3 regions of the Streptomyces sp. NPDC051561 genome follow, and region 1 is predicted to be linked to each of the others. Evidence: riboswitches for the same ligand, from Rfam matches in the RefSeq annotation. Region 1 holds a riboswitch; each other region holds the start of a gene.
The links. Region 1 has a riboswitch for thiamine pyrophosphate ahead of thiM (hydroxyethylthiazole kinase). Riboswitches for the same ligand answer to the same signal wherever they lie in the genome.

Region 1 (5,214 bases):
CCTCGGCGCGGTTCCTTGCGGCGGCGGCGCCGAGAAGGTCACCGGCCTCGGGAAGGTTGGGGGTGATGAGGTCGGCGAGGGGCAGGAGACGGTCCCGCAGCACCGCCACCGCATCGGTCTCCAGAAGGCGGTGACCGCTGGTCGAGACCATGACGGGGTCGAGGACGACGTAGCGCGGGCGGTGCCGCTCCAGGGCGTCCGCGACGGCCGCGGCGAGGGCGGCGTCGGCCAGCATTCCGATCTTGACCGCGTCCACCGGGACGTCGGCGAAAAGAGTGTCGAGCTGCTCGGTGACGAAGGCCGGGGGCACGGTGTGGATGCCGGTGACGCCCTGCGTGTTCTGCGCGGTCAGGGCCGTCAGGACTGCCGTTCCGTACGCCCCGTTCGCGGAGAACGCCTTCAGGTCGGCCTGGATCCCGGCGCCGCCCGAGGGGTCACTGGCGGCGATGGTGAGGGCGATGGGCGGGGTGGTCACGAGGAGACCTCCTGGCGCAGGGCGTGGACGAGGGAACGGGCTGCGGCCTCGGGGTCGCGCTGCCCGCATACCGCGCTGACGACGGCGATCCCGGCCGCACCGCTTCTCACGACCGCGGCAGCCTCGGACACGTCGATGCCGCCGATGGCCACGCAGGGCAGCAGGCTCTCCCGGACGATCCGGGCCAGGCCGCCCGGTCCGAGCGGGGCGTCCGCGTCGGGCTTGGTGGACTGCGGGAACACCGGGCCGACCCCGAGGTGGTCGACGGCGTCCGGCACGTGCGCCAGCTGCTCGGGGCGGCTGACGGACAGGCCGACGTACGCATGGGGGCCGAGCAGGCGCCGGGCGGTCTCGGGGGAGACGTCCCGCTGCCCGAGGTGGACGCCGTCGGCGTCCAGCCAGACCGCGACGTCCAGGCGGTCGTTGACGATCAGGGGGACGCCGGTGCCGACGAGCTCGGCCTGGATCGCCCGGCCGAGCGAGAACAGCGTGCGGGCGTCCGCGTCCGAATCGCGCAACTGGACAGCGGTGACACCGCCCTTGACGGCGGCTGCCACGGTGGCGGCGACACCACGGTCGCCGCAGAGGCGGGTGTCGGTGACGAGGTACAGGGACAGGTCGAGAGAAGGTCGCATGGGTGGGTCCTTGGTGGTCTCCCTGCCGGGGGGGGCATGGGAAGCGCATCGGGAGGCACAGGGCAAGGAAGGGCCCTGGCGTGCAGGAACCTTGAGTCGTCCACAGGCGGGAGCGTGGGGGAGGGGAGGTCGGCTGGTGTCGGGGTCGCCCCCCGGGCGGGCGCAGGCTGTTCAGCGGGTGGCGTCCAGGCCGCCGCTCATCACAGAACCCCTCAACACCCGCCTGCTCAGCGCAGGTTGACTGCCTCGGTGAGTCGGTCAGGGCCGAGCTCGTACAGAGCGTCGATCAGTGCGACCGCGAACGTGCCGGGCCCCGCAGAGCGGGTAGCGGCGTCCTCCGCGGCCACGGTGAGCAGACAGGTCGCGGCAGCGGCGGCCAGCAGCGCGTCGCCGGTGACGGCCGTACAGGCGGCCACCAGAGCACCCAGCGCACAGCCCGTTCCCGTCACCAGAGGCAGCAGCGGGTGCCCGTTGGCCAGGCGCACCACCCGCGTCCCGTCCGTGAGGACGTCCTCCGGGCCGCTCACCGCCACCGCGCAGCCGTAACGCCTGGCCAGCGCGGTGGCCGCGGCGAGTGCCGCCTCGGGTACGTCCGTGCTGTCCACGCCGCGCCCGCCCGGGCCGCCGTCCAGCGCCAGGATCTCGGAAGGATTGCCGCGAACGACCGCCGGGGGCGCGCTGTCCAGCAGTTCACGGGCGAGTGCGGTGCGCCAGGGCAGCGGACCGACGGCCACCGGGTCGAGCACCCACGGCCGCCCGGCCCCTCCCGCTTCCCCGACCGCGACACGCATCGCCTCGGCCGTCACGGACGTCACCGTCCCCAGGTTCACCAGGACACCCCCGGCCACCCGGGCCAGTGCTCCGGCCTCCTCCGCGCTGTGCACCATCGCGGGGGTGGCCCCTGCGGCGAGCAGTACGTTCGCGGTGAACTGCGACACCACGACGTTGGTCAGGCAGTGCACGAGGGGTGCGGAGGCCCGCAGCGACGCGATCACGTCCGCCACCGCATCACGGGAGACGGCAGCGCCGCGCTGAGCGGATATGACGGCAGGATCCATCGTCAACACCCTTCCTACGCCGGCATTACCCGGTCCAGGTTCATGCGGTCGGCGGAAAGGGGAGCAAACAACTCCCGTCCGCCCTCTCAGCCCGGCTACTCCCGAGCTCCCGCGGTGGTCGCTACGCAATGTACCTCCTTCACGAACGGGAGTTCGCACTCGGGGCACCACACGAAACGACAGGGATCTGCGGACGGAACCGGCTGGCGCCGTCCAGCGAACCTCCAGCGAACAACGGGCACTTTTCAGCCCTGTCCAGGCCTTGGGCCACACTCCGGCGAGCAGTCCACCCACACTGTGCACAGGCCGCGAGAACAGGCCCCGCCGGCAGGGGAGTTCGGTGTGCCACCCGGTCCCGACCGCGCAGCGGTCGACCCGACACGGCTCCGCACCGACCGAGGCCGGTGTGATTCACCGGGTGTAGTACGGGAGCAAGTGAATACTGGGGTTTGCCACGGATTGTGGACATCTCTTGAGAGCCGGATTGTGGGATCCGGTCAGGAGGTGTTCTGGTGGGTACTGCCCGGTATTCAGAAGAGTTCAAGCGGGATGCGGTCGCGCTGGTCGCGAGCGCATGCGGGCCACGCGGCGACCTGATTCCAGGACTCGACCATCCGGTCGGTCCGCCACCTCGCTAGCCGTTCATAGCACCAGCGCACCCCACGGGCCCCGGTCTCCTCGGGAGCTCTGACGGCTCTGGACTATCAAGCGGTCACCGTGCGGCGGGCTCGCACCACCAACACCAACGAGTGATCAAGCGGACAGTGTTGACGGTGGTGGCAACCTCGAAGACACCGAACGCCGCCGCTCTGGATAAGGGTTCGTCATAGGGGTTCGTCCTCTCCGAGATGCGAGGACTTCGGCACCGAACGCCTGGCGCACCGATGAGTTTCCTGCACTGCGGCGGCCCTATTGGCAGCAACGCACACCACGGCAGTACGGCCCTTACGTGAACCGGAGAGACAAGCATGGCAACAGCGCGAGAGCAGTCGGCCGGAGCCGAGGCCCGAGTCACCTCCGCCGACGGCACCGAGATCGCATTCGAGCAGTCGGGCCGCGGGCCGGCCGTCGTCCTGGTTGCCTCGGCACTGGCAGACCGCTCGGACACGACCAAACTCGCGACTCTCCTCGCCCACCACTTCGCTGTGATCAACTACGACCGGCGCGGACGCGGTGCCAGCGGGGACGCGGTGCCAGCGGGGACGCCGCTACTTACGCCCCCGACCGCGAGATTGAAGACATCGCCGCGTTGATCGAACACGTCGGCGGCGTGCGGTCGGCCCCGGTGTGTCCAGCTCGTCCCAGTCCAACGGCACCGCCACGGGCGCACCCGGCCTGGACCGTACGGCGAAAGGAGCGACGACGGTCTGGGCATAGCCGTTGCGTGCGACGTCCAGGTACAGCCGCCCCCTGCGGGCCTCTTTGCGCCCCTCGGTCGTCAGTTCCCGCGGGTGCCGCACCACCAGCGTCTTCGCGGCCGCGCGGGCGAACGTCAGTATGTCGTCGGCGTCGTCGCGTCGGTTCAGCCGTACGACGACGTGCAGTCCGCGCGAGCCGGTGGTCATCAGACCGGACGGCAGGTCCAGCTCGTCGAGCAGCGTGTGCAGCTGGTGGGCGGCACGGCGGACCGGCGCGAAGTCGTCGACGGGCGGGTCGAGGTCGAAAACCAGCCGGTCGGGGCGGCGCGGCTCGTCGGCGCGGCTCAGCCAGCGGTGCGGGTTGATGCAAGCCTGGCTCGCGGGGTAGACCAGCGTCGCGGTGTCGTCGCACACGACGTGCGTGACTCCGCCGCCCTCCTTGGCCACCGGAGCACGGTGGATCCAGTCGGGAAAGTAGTCGGGGACCTCCTTCTGATAGAAGCGGCTTCCGTCGATGCCGTCCGGCATCCGCTCCAGCATCAGGGGTCTGCCGCGCAGCTCAGCCAGCATGCGCGGCGCCACCCGCCGGTAGTGCGCGACGAGATCGGCCTTGGTGAGGCCGTCTTGCGGGAACAGCTCCTTCTCGGCCCGCTTCATCTCGATCTTGCGGCGTCCCACCCGCAGCTCAACGGCTGGACTCACGCGACCACCTCCTTCGTGGTGGCTTCAAGATTGCTGCGTTCGACGCCCGGACGCGACCTGCCCGACTGTGCGGGGACTCGCCGTGCGGGTGCGACGCCGCGTGCGTAGCCTTGCCGTGCTGAGCGGAACGGGCCGGGCCGGGCCGCGCGGGCCAGGGGCCTGTCGGAAGGGAGCTGCGGTGAGCGGGGAGGATGCCCTGCGGACCTACCGCGGGAAGCGGCACTTCGACACGACGAGCGAGCCCAGCGGTGCGCGCTCGGCACAGGACGAAGGCGCGCGCTCGGCACAGGACAAGGGCACACGGCCGACCGGTGACGAGCCGGTGTTCGTGGTGCAGATCCACGACGCGAGCACGATGCACTTCGACTTCCGGCTGGAGGTCGACGGCGTACTGAAGTCCTGGTCCGTCCCCAAGGGCCCCTCCACCGACCCGCACGACAAGAGGCTCGCCGTCCCCACGGAGGACCATGCCCTGGACTACCAGGACTTCGAGGGCGTGATTCCCGAGGGCCAGTACGGCGGCGGAACCGTTCTCGTGTGGGACCGCGGCACCTACCGGCCGACCAGCCACGACAAGCACGACCGGCCCGTGCCGTTCGGTGAATCCCTGGAGAACGGCCATGCCACGTTCGACCTGCACGGCAAGAAGCTCCGAGGGCAGTTCGCGCTCACCCGCTTCCACGGCCGGGAGGAGAAGAGCGGCGGGTCCGACAGCAAGCCGACATGGCTGCTCGTACGGAAGGCCTTGGGCGCCCGCATGGGGGGTGGCACCCCCGACCCGCGTCGAGCCCGCTCGGCGCGCAGCGGCCGCACGCTGCGTCAGGTCGCCGAGGCGCACGGGGCGACTGCCGGGGAGCAGCGCGGCGGGGACCGGGAGTGAGCGGCGATTGCGCGCGGGCAGGGCGGTACGCGGCCAGGGTCGGCCCCGGATTCGACCGGCGCACCCTGCTGGCCCGAGGGCGCAAAGGGTGCGACCGGGGCCGGAC
Region 2 (5,214 bases), on a different contig from region 1:
CTCCAGCTTCACCCAGTGGGTGCCGAGCGCCTCGCGGGCCAGCCGGGCGGTCAGCACCGCCTCGCCGGACGTGAAGCAGCCCGCCGTATTGGGCAGCACCCGGATCCCGAGCCGCTCAAGAACGGAGAGGACGGACCCCTGCACGGAAGGGTCCAGCCGCCGCATCGCGACCGTTGTCAGCTCGGTGCCGGAGGCGATCAGGGAGCGTTCCAGGACGTCCAGGCTGGGCGCCCCGCCCGTTCCCATGATCAGCCGGGAGGAGAAGGGGACCCCGCCCAGTTCGAAAAGGTCGTCGGCCATCAAGGATCAGCCTCCCTGGACTGCGGTGAGTACTTCGACGCGGTCGCCGTCGGTCAGGGCGGTGTCCGTCCACCGCCCGCGCGGGACCACGGTTTCGTTGAGTGCCGCCGCCACGCCCGCCCGGGCGCGGGTGAGGGAGGCGACGAGAGCGGAGAGGGTCGTGCCGGTGGGCAGCTCGCGCCGCTCGCCGTTCACGGACACGGTCAGTACGGTCTCGGGGCTCATGCGGGCTGCTCCTCACGTACATCGGCAGGCAGGGAAGTGAACCGTCGCGGCGTGAACGGCCGCGCCTCGTGGATGAGTTCACCCGTGGTCAGCACCTCCGCCATCACCTCCCCGGTGATCGGGGTCAGCAGCACCCCGTTGCGGTAGTGCCCGGTGGCCAGGTGCAGGCCGGGCAGGGCGGTGGGGCCCAGCAGCGGGGCGTTGTCGGGGGAGGCGGGGCGCAGGCCCGCGCGGGTCTCGGTGAGCGGGAGTTCGGTGATGCCGGGGACCAGTTCATGGGCGTCGCGCAGCAGCTCGTAGACGCCGCCCGCGGTGACCGTGGTGTCCCAGCCGAGCTCCTCGGTGGTGGCGCCGACGACGAGTTCGCCGTTCTCGCGCGGAACCAGGTAGACGTGGCTGCCGCGCACCACCGCCCGAACCGTCCGGCTCAGGAACGGGGCGTACGCGGGCGGCACCGTCAGCCGCAGCACCTGCCCCTTCACCGGACGTACCGGCACGAGCACCTCGTCCGGCACCCCGGCGAGCTGCCCGCTGAGGCTCCCGGCGGCGAGCACCACCTGGTCGGCGACCAGCTCGGTGCCGTCCGCGAGCAGTGCGCCGGCCGCCCGGTCCCGCACGACACGAAGTGCGGTGACGGTCGTACGGTGCACGGTCACCCCGGCCCGCTCGCAGGCCGTCAGCAGGGCGGCGGCCAGCCGGCGGGGGTCGATCTGGTGGTCGCCGTCCACCCGCAGCCCGCCGCGCACGCCCGGCGCCAGCATCGGCTCCAGCCGGCGGCACTCGCGCCCGCTCAGCCACTCCGACTCCAGGCCGGACTGCCGTTGCAGGGCGTGCAGGTCGCGCAGGTGGGCGCGGTCGTCGGCGTCCAGGGCGACGGCCAGCGTGCCGCACGCGCGGTAGCCGGTGCCCAGGCCGGTCGCCTCCTCCAGCTCCGCGACGAAGTCCGGATAGCGGCGGGCGGAGGCCAGGTTGAGGCCGAGCAGAGTCTGCTCGCCGTAGTGGAGTTCGGTGACGGCGGCGAGCATTCCGGCCGCCACCCGGGCGGCGCCGCCACCCGGTTCGGGGTCGATGAGCGCGGTGCGCAGACCGCGCCCGGCGGCCCGCCAGGCCGTGACGAGGCCGATGATTCCGCCCCCGACGACCAGGACGTCGTAAGGCTTTCTCGGATATGTGTGCATGGGCGTCCAGCCCCTCCCTTCGCCGGCATGACCCGGATCAGGTTCGTACGGTCGGAGGCCTGGTCAGCCTCCCTCTCAGCCCGGTCGGCCGGGCTCCCGTGAGTGCGGTCTTCTATTGTTCTGGGAGTTCGGGGGCGTCCCCCGGGAATGGTTTCCGGTCGCCACCCTAGTGGTTGGCCTCAACAGGCTCTGAGGGAGCGGTCGCTGTGCCTCGTTCACTGGACGGACTCGTCCTCGCACCGGTCGCCGACCAGGCGCCGGGGCAGGTCGGTACCCGTACCCGGTTCCACTATCACGAGCAGGACGGCCGGATCTGGGCCGAGTACACGGGCGGTGACGTCGTACGCGGGCACCTGGTGGGCACGCGCGCGGGGGACCGGCTCGACTTCCGCTACGTACAGCTGAAGCAGGATGGAACGACGTCTTCTGGGCATTGTCTGTCCACGGTCACGCTCCTCGCGGACGGTCGAGTGCGGCTGGAGGAGCGCTGGGCATGGGAGTCCCAGGAGGGCAGCGGCACCAGCACGGTCGAGGAAGTGCCCGCCGGGTGAGGCCCCGGCCGAGGGGGCCTGTCCCTGACGGTCTGTCAGATACGTAAGGTGGTCGGGTGAGCGAGCAGAAGCGAATCGTCGTCGTCGGCGCGGGCATGGCCGGGGTGCAGACCGCTGTCGCCCTGCGCGAGCAGGGCTTCGCGGGGTCCCTGGTACTGATCGGGGCCGAACCGCACCAGCCGTACGACCGGCCGCCGCTGTCCAAGGCGGTACTGCTCGGCAAGGCCGAGGGCTCGGCCTTCGAGGTCGACTTCGCGGCGCTCGGCGTGGAGCTGCGCCTCGGCTGCGAGGTGACGGGGGTACGTCCCGCCGACCGCGAGATCGACACCCTGACCGGCCCGCTGCCGTACGACACCCTGGTGCTGGCCACCGGCGCGGACCCCCTCACCCTGCCCGGCACCGTCGGCGTCCCCGGCGTCCATCTGCTGCGCACCCTGGACGACGCGCAGCGGCTGCGGCCGGTGCTGGACGCGCAGAGCGAGGTGGTGGTGGTCGGGGCGGGCTGGATCGGCGCCGAGTTCACCACCGCCGCCCGCGAGGCCGGCTGCAAGGTGACCGTGGTGGAGGCCGCCGACCGGCCGCTCGCCGGGACGATGCCCGCGCAGATCGCCGCCCCGATGGCCGCCTGGTACGCCGAGGGCGGAGCCGAACTCCTCACCCACGCCCGGGTCGCCTCCGTCGAACCGGGCGCCGTCGTCCTCACCGGCGGCCGCCGCATCCCGGCAGGCGCGGTCGTCGTCGGCATCGGCGCCAGACCCGCCACCGCCTGGCTGGAGGGCTCCGGCATCGAGCTGGGCCCGGACGGCTCGGTCACCGCGGACGCGTACCTGCGCACCAGCGTCCCCGAGGTGTACGCCGTAGGGGACTGCGCCTCCTTCCCCTCCCGCCGCTACGGGCGGCGGCTGCTGGTCCACCACTGGGACAACGCCCTCCAGGGCCCCCGCACGGTCGCCGCCAACATCCTGGGCGGCACCCCGCTGGTCTACGACCCGGTGCCGTACTTCTGGTCCGAGCAGTTCGGGCGCTTCGTCCAGTACGTCGGTCATCACGCGGACGCCGACCGCATGGTCTGGCGCGGCGACCCCGCGAGCCCCGCCTGGTCGGTGTGCTGGCTGCGGGACGGGGTGCTGGTGGCGCTGCTCGCGGTGGGTCGCCCGCGCGACCTGGCGCAGGGGCGCAAGCTGGTCGAGGCGGGGGCGGTACTGGACCCGGGGCCGGCCGCCGACCCCTGCGTACCGCTGAAGTCGGCGGTACGCAGGCCGTGAGAGCCTGGGCGGCGGTACTTTCCGCCGCTCCCGATTACCGGCTGTCAGTCCTGGATGGCACGCTTGTCCTGTGACCGAGATTGACGCAAAGATCGAAGCCCTCGTCCCCGCCTGGCTCCACCTCCCCGACATCGCGGAGATGCTCGACCTGGAGGTGACGAAGGTGCGGCAGCTGGTGAAGGACGGCCAGCTCATCGCCGTACGACGCGGTGAGAACCGTGCGCTCCAGGTGCCCGCCTCCTTCATCGACGGCAACCAGATCGTCAAGGGCCTGCCCGGCCTGCTGACGGTCCTGAAGGACGACGGCTTCTCCGACACGGAGATGCTGGAGTGGCTCTTCACCGCCGACCCGACCCTGCCCGGCACGCCCGCGCAGGCCCTGAGCGAGAATCGCGGCACGGAGGTGAAGCGACGCGCCCAGGCGCTCGCCCTCTGACGCGACACCAGCACGGAAGCACGAGTACGGCGGAGGTACGGGCCCGGGGCGACCGGGGCCCGTACCCACCGCCGCCATGACGACACGCATGTCGTCGACACGTACGTCGCCGCCACGCAAGACGACGACGGTTCATGACACGGGGGGACACCGCACCATGCCCACGCCTGCTCGCGAGCAGCTCGCCGACGCCCGGCTCTACCTCTGCACCGACGCCCGCAAGGCGCAGGGGGACCTCCCCGGTTTCCTCGACGCGGTGCTCTCTTCCGGAGTCGACATCGTCCAGCTCCGCGACAAGGGCATGGAGGCGGGCGAGGAGCTGGAACACCTCTCCGTCTTCGCCGACGCCTGCCGACGGCACGGCAAGCTGCTGGCCGTGAACGACCGCGCCGACGTGGCCCACGCCATCGGCAGCGACGTGCTCCACCTCGGCCAGGGCGACCTCCCGGTGCCCGCCGCCCGCGCCCTGCTCGGAGCCACCCCCGACGACGTCCTGATCGGCCGCTCCACGCACGGTGAGTCCGAGGTGGACGCCGCCGTCGCCGAGCCCGGCGTCGACTACTTCTGCACCGGCCCCTGCTGGCCCACCCCCACCAAGCCCGGCCGGTACGCCCCCGGCCTGGACCTGGTGCGCTACGCCGCCTCGCTCGGCCAGGACCGCCCCTGGTTCGCCATCGGCGGCATCGACGCGGGCAACCTCGACGAGGTGCTCGCGGCGGGCGCCCGCCGGGTCGTGGTGGTCCGGGCGATCACCGAGGCGGCCGACCCGGCCGCCGCCACCGCCGCGCTGGCCGGGCGGATCAGGTCGTACGGACGCTGAAGGGTCCGGTGGGCGACCGGTCGCGCGAGGCTGGAAAACTGTCCGAAGGGTGGACAAGAATCCGGCATTACGGACCTTTGTCGCTCACTTGGTTGGGGGTCCGCCGCCCCGCTGGCTAACCTCTCAGCATGGCCCTTGGCACAGCTTCCACCAGATCAGATCGCGCACTTACGGTCCGTGAGCTGCTGGAGACCGGAAAGACGTCGATTTCCTTCGAATTCTCGGCCCGCCGGACCGAGAAGGGTGAGCAGAACCTCTGGAACGCCCTGCGCCGGGTCGAGGCGGTGGCTCCCAGCTTCGTCTCCGTGACCTACGGGGCGGGCGGTTCGACCCGCGAAGGCACGGTCAAGGCCACCCAGAAGATCGCCTCCGACTCCACGCTCACCCCCGTCGCGCACCTCACCGCGGTCGACCACTCGATCGCCGAACTGCGCAACAT
Region 3 (5,214 bases), on a different contig from region 1:
GTGGTGGTACGTCCCTGCTGACCAGGCTGGCAGCGGTCGAGCGCATGCAGACGATGGTCGAGCGCCAGGAGTACTCGCTCGGCACGATCTGCGCCGGGATTCCCCTCACGATCGGTCAGACGGCCGCCGTGATGGCGATCTCCGTACCCGTCGCACGTGAGGCCCGCCTGGATCCCGCAATCGAACGGCTGCGCGGCGAAATCAATGAGGTGGTCCGTTCGCTCATGTTCTCTATCAGTATCTGAAAACTCACTCCTTGTGATCTGTTACTGCGTGAAGCACGATGGCGTCAAGAGGGCCGGAAGCGATCGTTCCGACCACTTCCATCTACGGCAGGGTTGGCGATGCGCGAGTCGGTTCAGGCAGAGGTGATGATGAGCTTCCTCGTCTCGGAGGAGCTCTCCTTTCGTATTCCGGTGGAGCTCATGTACGAGGCGAAGGACCCCTACGCGATCCGCCTGACCTTCCACCTGCCCGGAGATGCCCCTGTGACCTGGGCTTTCGGTCGCGAGCTGCTGGTCGACGGAATCAACGAGCCCTGCGGCGAAGGTGATGTGCACATCGGGCCGACCGACCCCGACGAGTTGGCCGATGTGCACATCCGCCTTCAGGTCGGCAGCGATCGGGCGCTGTTCAGGGCGAGTGCGGCGCCGCTGGTGGCCTTCCTCGACCGCACCGACAAACTCGTGCCACTCGGCCAGGAGCACACGCAGAGTGACTATGCCGGGTGCCTGGAGGACGAGTTGGGCCGGATTCTCGCCGAGGAGAACGCGGGCTGAAGCAACGCCCGAGATCGGGTAGTTCATGGGGTTTCACGACAGAGGCGGCGGCCGGGAGCGATCCGGCCGCCGCCTCAGGCCTTACGGCGTCGCCCGCGCCCGCTCCGTACCGAAACCGCCGTAGCACCGGAGCCCTCACCGGCGCTCGCACTCCGGCCGGCCCCCGCCCCCGACTTGTCCGCCGAGACCACCAGCGCGGCCAGCGCCGTCGTCACCGGCACCGAGGCGACCAGTCCGATCGAGCCGACCAGGGTGCGCACGATCTCCTCCGCGACCAGCTCGCTGTTGGCGACCGTTCCCACACTGCTCTGGGCGATCGAGAAGAGCAGCAGCAGCGGCAGAGCGGCGCCCGCATAGGCCAGGACCAGGGTGTTCACCACCGAAGCGATGTGGTCGCGGCCGATCCGGATGCCCGCCCGGTAGAGGGCTCGCGGGCCCATCCTCGGGTCGGCCTGGTGGAGTTCCCACACCGCGGAGGTCTGGGTGACCGTGACGTCGTCGAGGACACCGAGCGAGCCGATGATGACGCCGGCGAGGAGCAGGCCGCTCATGTCGATCGACGGGTAGAGGCTGTGGATCAGCCCGGTGTTGTCGTCGATGTTGCCCGACAGGAACGCCCAGCCGATGAAGAGCGAGCCGAGCAGCCCGATCAGCAGCAGCGAGATCAGCGTGCCGATGACGGCCACGGAGGTGCGGGCGGTGAACCCGTGGCAGGCGTACAGCGCGATCAGCATGATGGCGCTGGCCCCGACCACCGCCACCACCAGCGGATTCGACCCCTGAAGGATGGCCGGGAGGATGAACAGCGTCAGCACCGCGAAGGAAGCGACCAGCGCGACCAGCGCCATCAGCCCCTTCATCCGGCCGACCAGCACCACCGCCACGGCGAAGATCCCGGCGAGCAGGGTGAGCGGAAGCTTCCGGTTCACGTCGATGACGGAGTACTGCAGATCCTTGGGCGCGTCGGGCGCGTACGCGACGACGACTCCCTGACCCTGTTTCAACTGCCGTGGGGCGCCGGGCTGGACGATCTCGGTGAAGGTGCGGCCCTTGTCCGCACCCGATTCGACCTCGATCGTCGCCTTCTTGCAGGTTCCCTTGTCGGGCGCGGCGGAGGGGCCGCCTCCGCCCGGGTCAGCGGTTCCGGTGCCGGGGGTCTGGGGGGACTGCGGGGCGACATTGGCGTCCTTGCAGTCGATGTTCTGGACCTGGACGACCTGCCCCTTCTCGGTCTGCCGGTCGAAGCCGACCCCGGTGCGCTCGTGGGCGGGCGCCCCTCCCGGCCAGAGCATCGTGAGCCCGACCAGAACCGCCGTGGCGAAGGGGATCAGCACCGCCGCGATCACCTTGCGCAGGTGCTTGGAGACGGGCGCCGCAGGGCCGTGACTGTGGCTGTGGCTATGCGAGGGAACAGGTGGGACGGGGGGCTGAGGGGGCGTCTGCGGGGACGGGTCGTGTGGGGGTGGCTGCGGTGGGGTCACCGACCGATCATCGCAAGAACGGCAGGGGCCCTCTGTTCAGCGTGGCCGGGATGGCGTTAGCGTGGGGCAAAACCTTTGCACACGCGGGAGCTCGGAGCACCGGGCTGAGAGGGCGCTGACCTCCGTACACATGCGTACGGACAACGGCTGCGTCGACCGCCGAACCTGTTACCGGGTAATGCCGGCGTAGGGAGTAGGTCTCATGACCACGATGGATGCACGCACGCCTGCCCACGGCGAGAACCGCCGCGACAACGCCGCCGAGGGTGAGCGGAAGCCCGGCTGGCACAAGGGATACGTCGACGGCTCGCGCCCCGACCTCCGGGTGCCGGTCCGTCAGGTGCACCTGACCAACGGCAAGGACGTGACGCTGTACGACACGTCCGGCCCGTACACCGACCCGTCGATCGAGACGGACGTGCGCCGCGGACTCGCACCGCTGCGCGAGAACTGGATCATCAGCCGGGGCGACACCGAGGAGTACGCGGGCAGGCCGGCCCGCCCCGAGGACGACGGCATCAAGCACACCTCGCCGCGCGGCGGACTCAAGAACCTGGACGCGGTCTTCCCCGGCCGCCCCCGCCAGCCCCGCCGGGGCCGCGACGGCCGCGCGGTGACCCAGCTCGCGTACGCACGGCGCGGTGAGATCACCCCGGAGATGGAGTACGTGGCCATCCGGGAGAATGTTGCGCCCGAGGTCGTACGGGAGGAAATCGCCGCCGGGCGCGCGGTGTTGCCCGCGAACGTGAACCACCCGGAGATCGAGCCGATGATCATCGGCAAGCGGTTCCTGGTGAAAGTCAACGCAAACATCGGCAATTCCGCGGTCACCTCCTCCATCGAGGAGGAGGTGGACAAGATGACCTGGGCGACCAAGTGGGGCGCCGACACGGTCATGGACCTCTCCACCGGCCGCAACATCCACACCACCCGCGAGTGGATCCTGCGCAACGCGCCGGTCCCGATCGGCACCGTCCCGCTCTACCAGGCACTCGAAAAGGTCGACGGCCGCGCCGAGGACCTGACCTGGGAGATCTACAAGGACACCATCATCGAGCAGGCCGAGCAGGGCGTGGACTACATGACGGTCCACGCGGGCGTGCGTCTCGCCTACGTCCCGATGACCGCGCGCCGCAAGACCGGCATCGTCTCGCGCGGCGGTTCGATCATGGCAGCCTGGTGCCTGGCGCACCACAAGGAGTCGTTCCTGTACGAGAACTTCGAGGAGCTCTGCGAGATCCTCGCGGCGTACGACGTGACGTACTCCCTCGGCGACGGACTGCGCCCGGGCTCGATTGCGGACGCCAACGACGAGGCCCAGTTCGCCGAGTTGAAGACGCTCGGGGAACTCAACACGATCGCCAAGCGTTTCAACGTACAGACCATGATCGAGGGCCCGGGGCACGTCCCGATGCACAAGATCAAGGAGAACATCGACCTTCAGCAGGAGATCTGCGAGGAGGCGCCGTTCTACACGCTCGGCCCGCTGACCACCGATGTGGCACCCGCCTACGACCACATCACCTCCGGCATCGGCGCCGCGATGATCGCCTGGTGGGGCACCGCGATGCTCTGCTACGTCACCCCCAAGGAGCACCTCGGGCTGCCCAACCGGGACGACGTGAAGACCGGCGTGATCACCTACAAGATCGCCGCGCACGCCGCCGACCTGGCCAAGGGGCACCCGGGCGCGCAGGAGTGGGACGACGCGCTGAGCGACGCCCGCTTCGAGTTCCGCTGGGAGGACCAGTTCAACCTGGCCCTCGACCCGGACACGGCGCGGGAGTTCCACGACGAGACGCTTCCGGCCGAGCCGGCCAAGACCGCGCACTTCTGCTCGATGTGCGGTCCGAAGTTCTGCTCGATGAAGATCTCGCAGGACATCCGGCGGCAGCACGGCGGTACGCCCGAGGAGATCGAGGCGGGCATGGCGGAGAAGTCCAAGGAGTTCGCGGCGGCGGGCAACCGGGTCTATCTGCCGATCGCCGACTAGTTCTCCCGTACAGGAACGGGCTGCTCTCGTGCGAGAACTGACGCTTCCGGTGCGAGAGTCGATGCTTTCGTGCGAGAACTGACCTTTCCCGTGCGAGAACTGACGTTTCACGTATGCGCGTCGGCGGCCCGCGATCGCCGGTCGGAGTGGTTACTCCGGCTTGTGGTCCGGGCCGCCGTAGTCCGGGCTGGAGAAGTCGGGGCTGGAGTAGCTGGGACGGGTCTTCTGGCCGTTGTGGTGGTTGTTCTCGCTGGGGCTGGAGAAGTCCGGGCGTGAGTAACCGAGACCGGGGATGCGGCCGGGCTGCCTCGGCGGTTCGGTGACGGAGGGCTTGGGCGGTTCGGAGAGGGCGTCGCGCAGGAACGGGACGATGCCCCGCTCCAGCAACGCATGCGTCCAGGCTTCCCTGGCGCGGTCGACCTCCTGGGTTCCGTTGTCCTGGTGGCCGACGGCGAGAGCGGTCGAGCCGTTGCGCAGTGCGGTGAAGAGCAGGCCGATCGCCGCGGCGAACAGACCCGCCGCGGTGAGCGCGCCGAAGACCCAGCCAGCCGTCAACAACGCCTCGGCGACGGCGTTTCCGGGCTTGATCATCCTCAGGAGGTAGCCGACGAGGAGCAGCGTCACCGCGGCGATACCGGCCAGCACCGGTGTCATGACGGCGACCACGGCCACCGCTCCCGCCCCGGTCGCCTCCGCGTTCTCGCCCATGCCGGGCGGGAGCAGTGCGCCCGGTATGGGCAGTGCGGGGCCGCGCAGCTCGCCGCGCACCTTCACGTAGTGGTCGTACTCGGCCGAGGCGTGACCGGCGATGATCTCCCGCGCGTTGAGCGCTGCGGTGCGCAACTGCTCGGTGGTCAGGCGCTGTTCCAGGTCGGCGAGATCCGGGCGTTCGTGCGCGGTGCGCAGTGCGGCGTTGAGGGTCCGCTCGAACTCCGGGCGGTCCTCGGCCAGCAGGTGCGGA

Region 2: it holds a riboswitch for thiamine pyrophosphate, as region 1 does, so the genes downstream of both, thiO (glycine oxidase ThiO) here and thiM (hydroxyethylthiazole kinase) in region 1, are expected to answer to the same signal.
Region 3: it holds a riboswitch for thiamine pyrophosphate, as region 1 does, so the genes downstream of both, thiC (phosphomethylpyrimidine synthase ThiC) here and thiM (hydroxyethylthiazole kinase) in region 1, are expected to answer to the same signal.

Annotation. Positions count from the first base shown of each region.
Region 1 is NZ_JBITDM010000035.1:26,176-31,389, reverse strand. It holds gene thiD (bifunctional hydroxymethylpyrimidine kinase/phosphomethylpyrimidine kinase) at 1-475, opposite strand, end outside; gene thiE (thiamine phosphate synthase) at 472-1,110, opposite strand; gene thiM (hydroxyethylthiazole kinase) at 1,338-2,168, opposite strand; TPP riboswitch at 2,162-2,291, opposite strand; gene ligD (non-homologous end-joining DNA ligase) at 3,377-4,183, opposite strand; gene ACIA73_RS39145 (DNA polymerase ligase N-terminal domain-containing protein) at 4,407-5,108, shown strand.
Region 2 is NZ_JBITDM010000003.1:53,912-59,125, reverse strand. It holds gene ACIA73_RS08280 (thiazole synthase) at 1-300, opposite strand, end outside; gene thiS (sulfur carrier protein ThiS) at 307-525, opposite strand; gene thiO (glycine oxidase ThiO) at 522-1,703, opposite strand; TPP riboswitch at 1,701-1,813, opposite strand; gene ACIA73_RS08265 (hypothetical protein) at 1,910-2,254, shown strand; gene ACIA73_RS08260 (NAD(P)/FAD-dependent oxidoreductase) at 2,350-3,519, shown strand; gene ACIA73_RS08255 (Rv2175c family DNA-binding protein) at 3,590-3,955, shown strand; gene thiE (thiamine phosphate synthase) at 4,113-4,775, shown strand; gene metF (methylenetetrahydrofolate reductase [NAD(P)H]) at 4,904-5,214, shown strand, end outside.
Region 3 is NZ_JBITDM010000010.1:40,466-45,679, forward strand. It holds gene ACIA73_RS22465 (IclR family transcriptional regulator) at 1-245, shown strand, start outside; gene ACIA73_RS22470 (SsgA family sporulation/cell division regulator) at 345-779, shown strand; gene ACIA73_RS22475 (YibE/F family protein) at 854-2,260, opposite strand; TPP riboswitch at 2,334-2,470, shown strand; gene thiC (phosphomethylpyrimidine synthase ThiC) at 2,463-4,253, shown strand; gene ACIA73_RS22485 (hypothetical protein) at 4,404-5,214, opposite strand, start outside.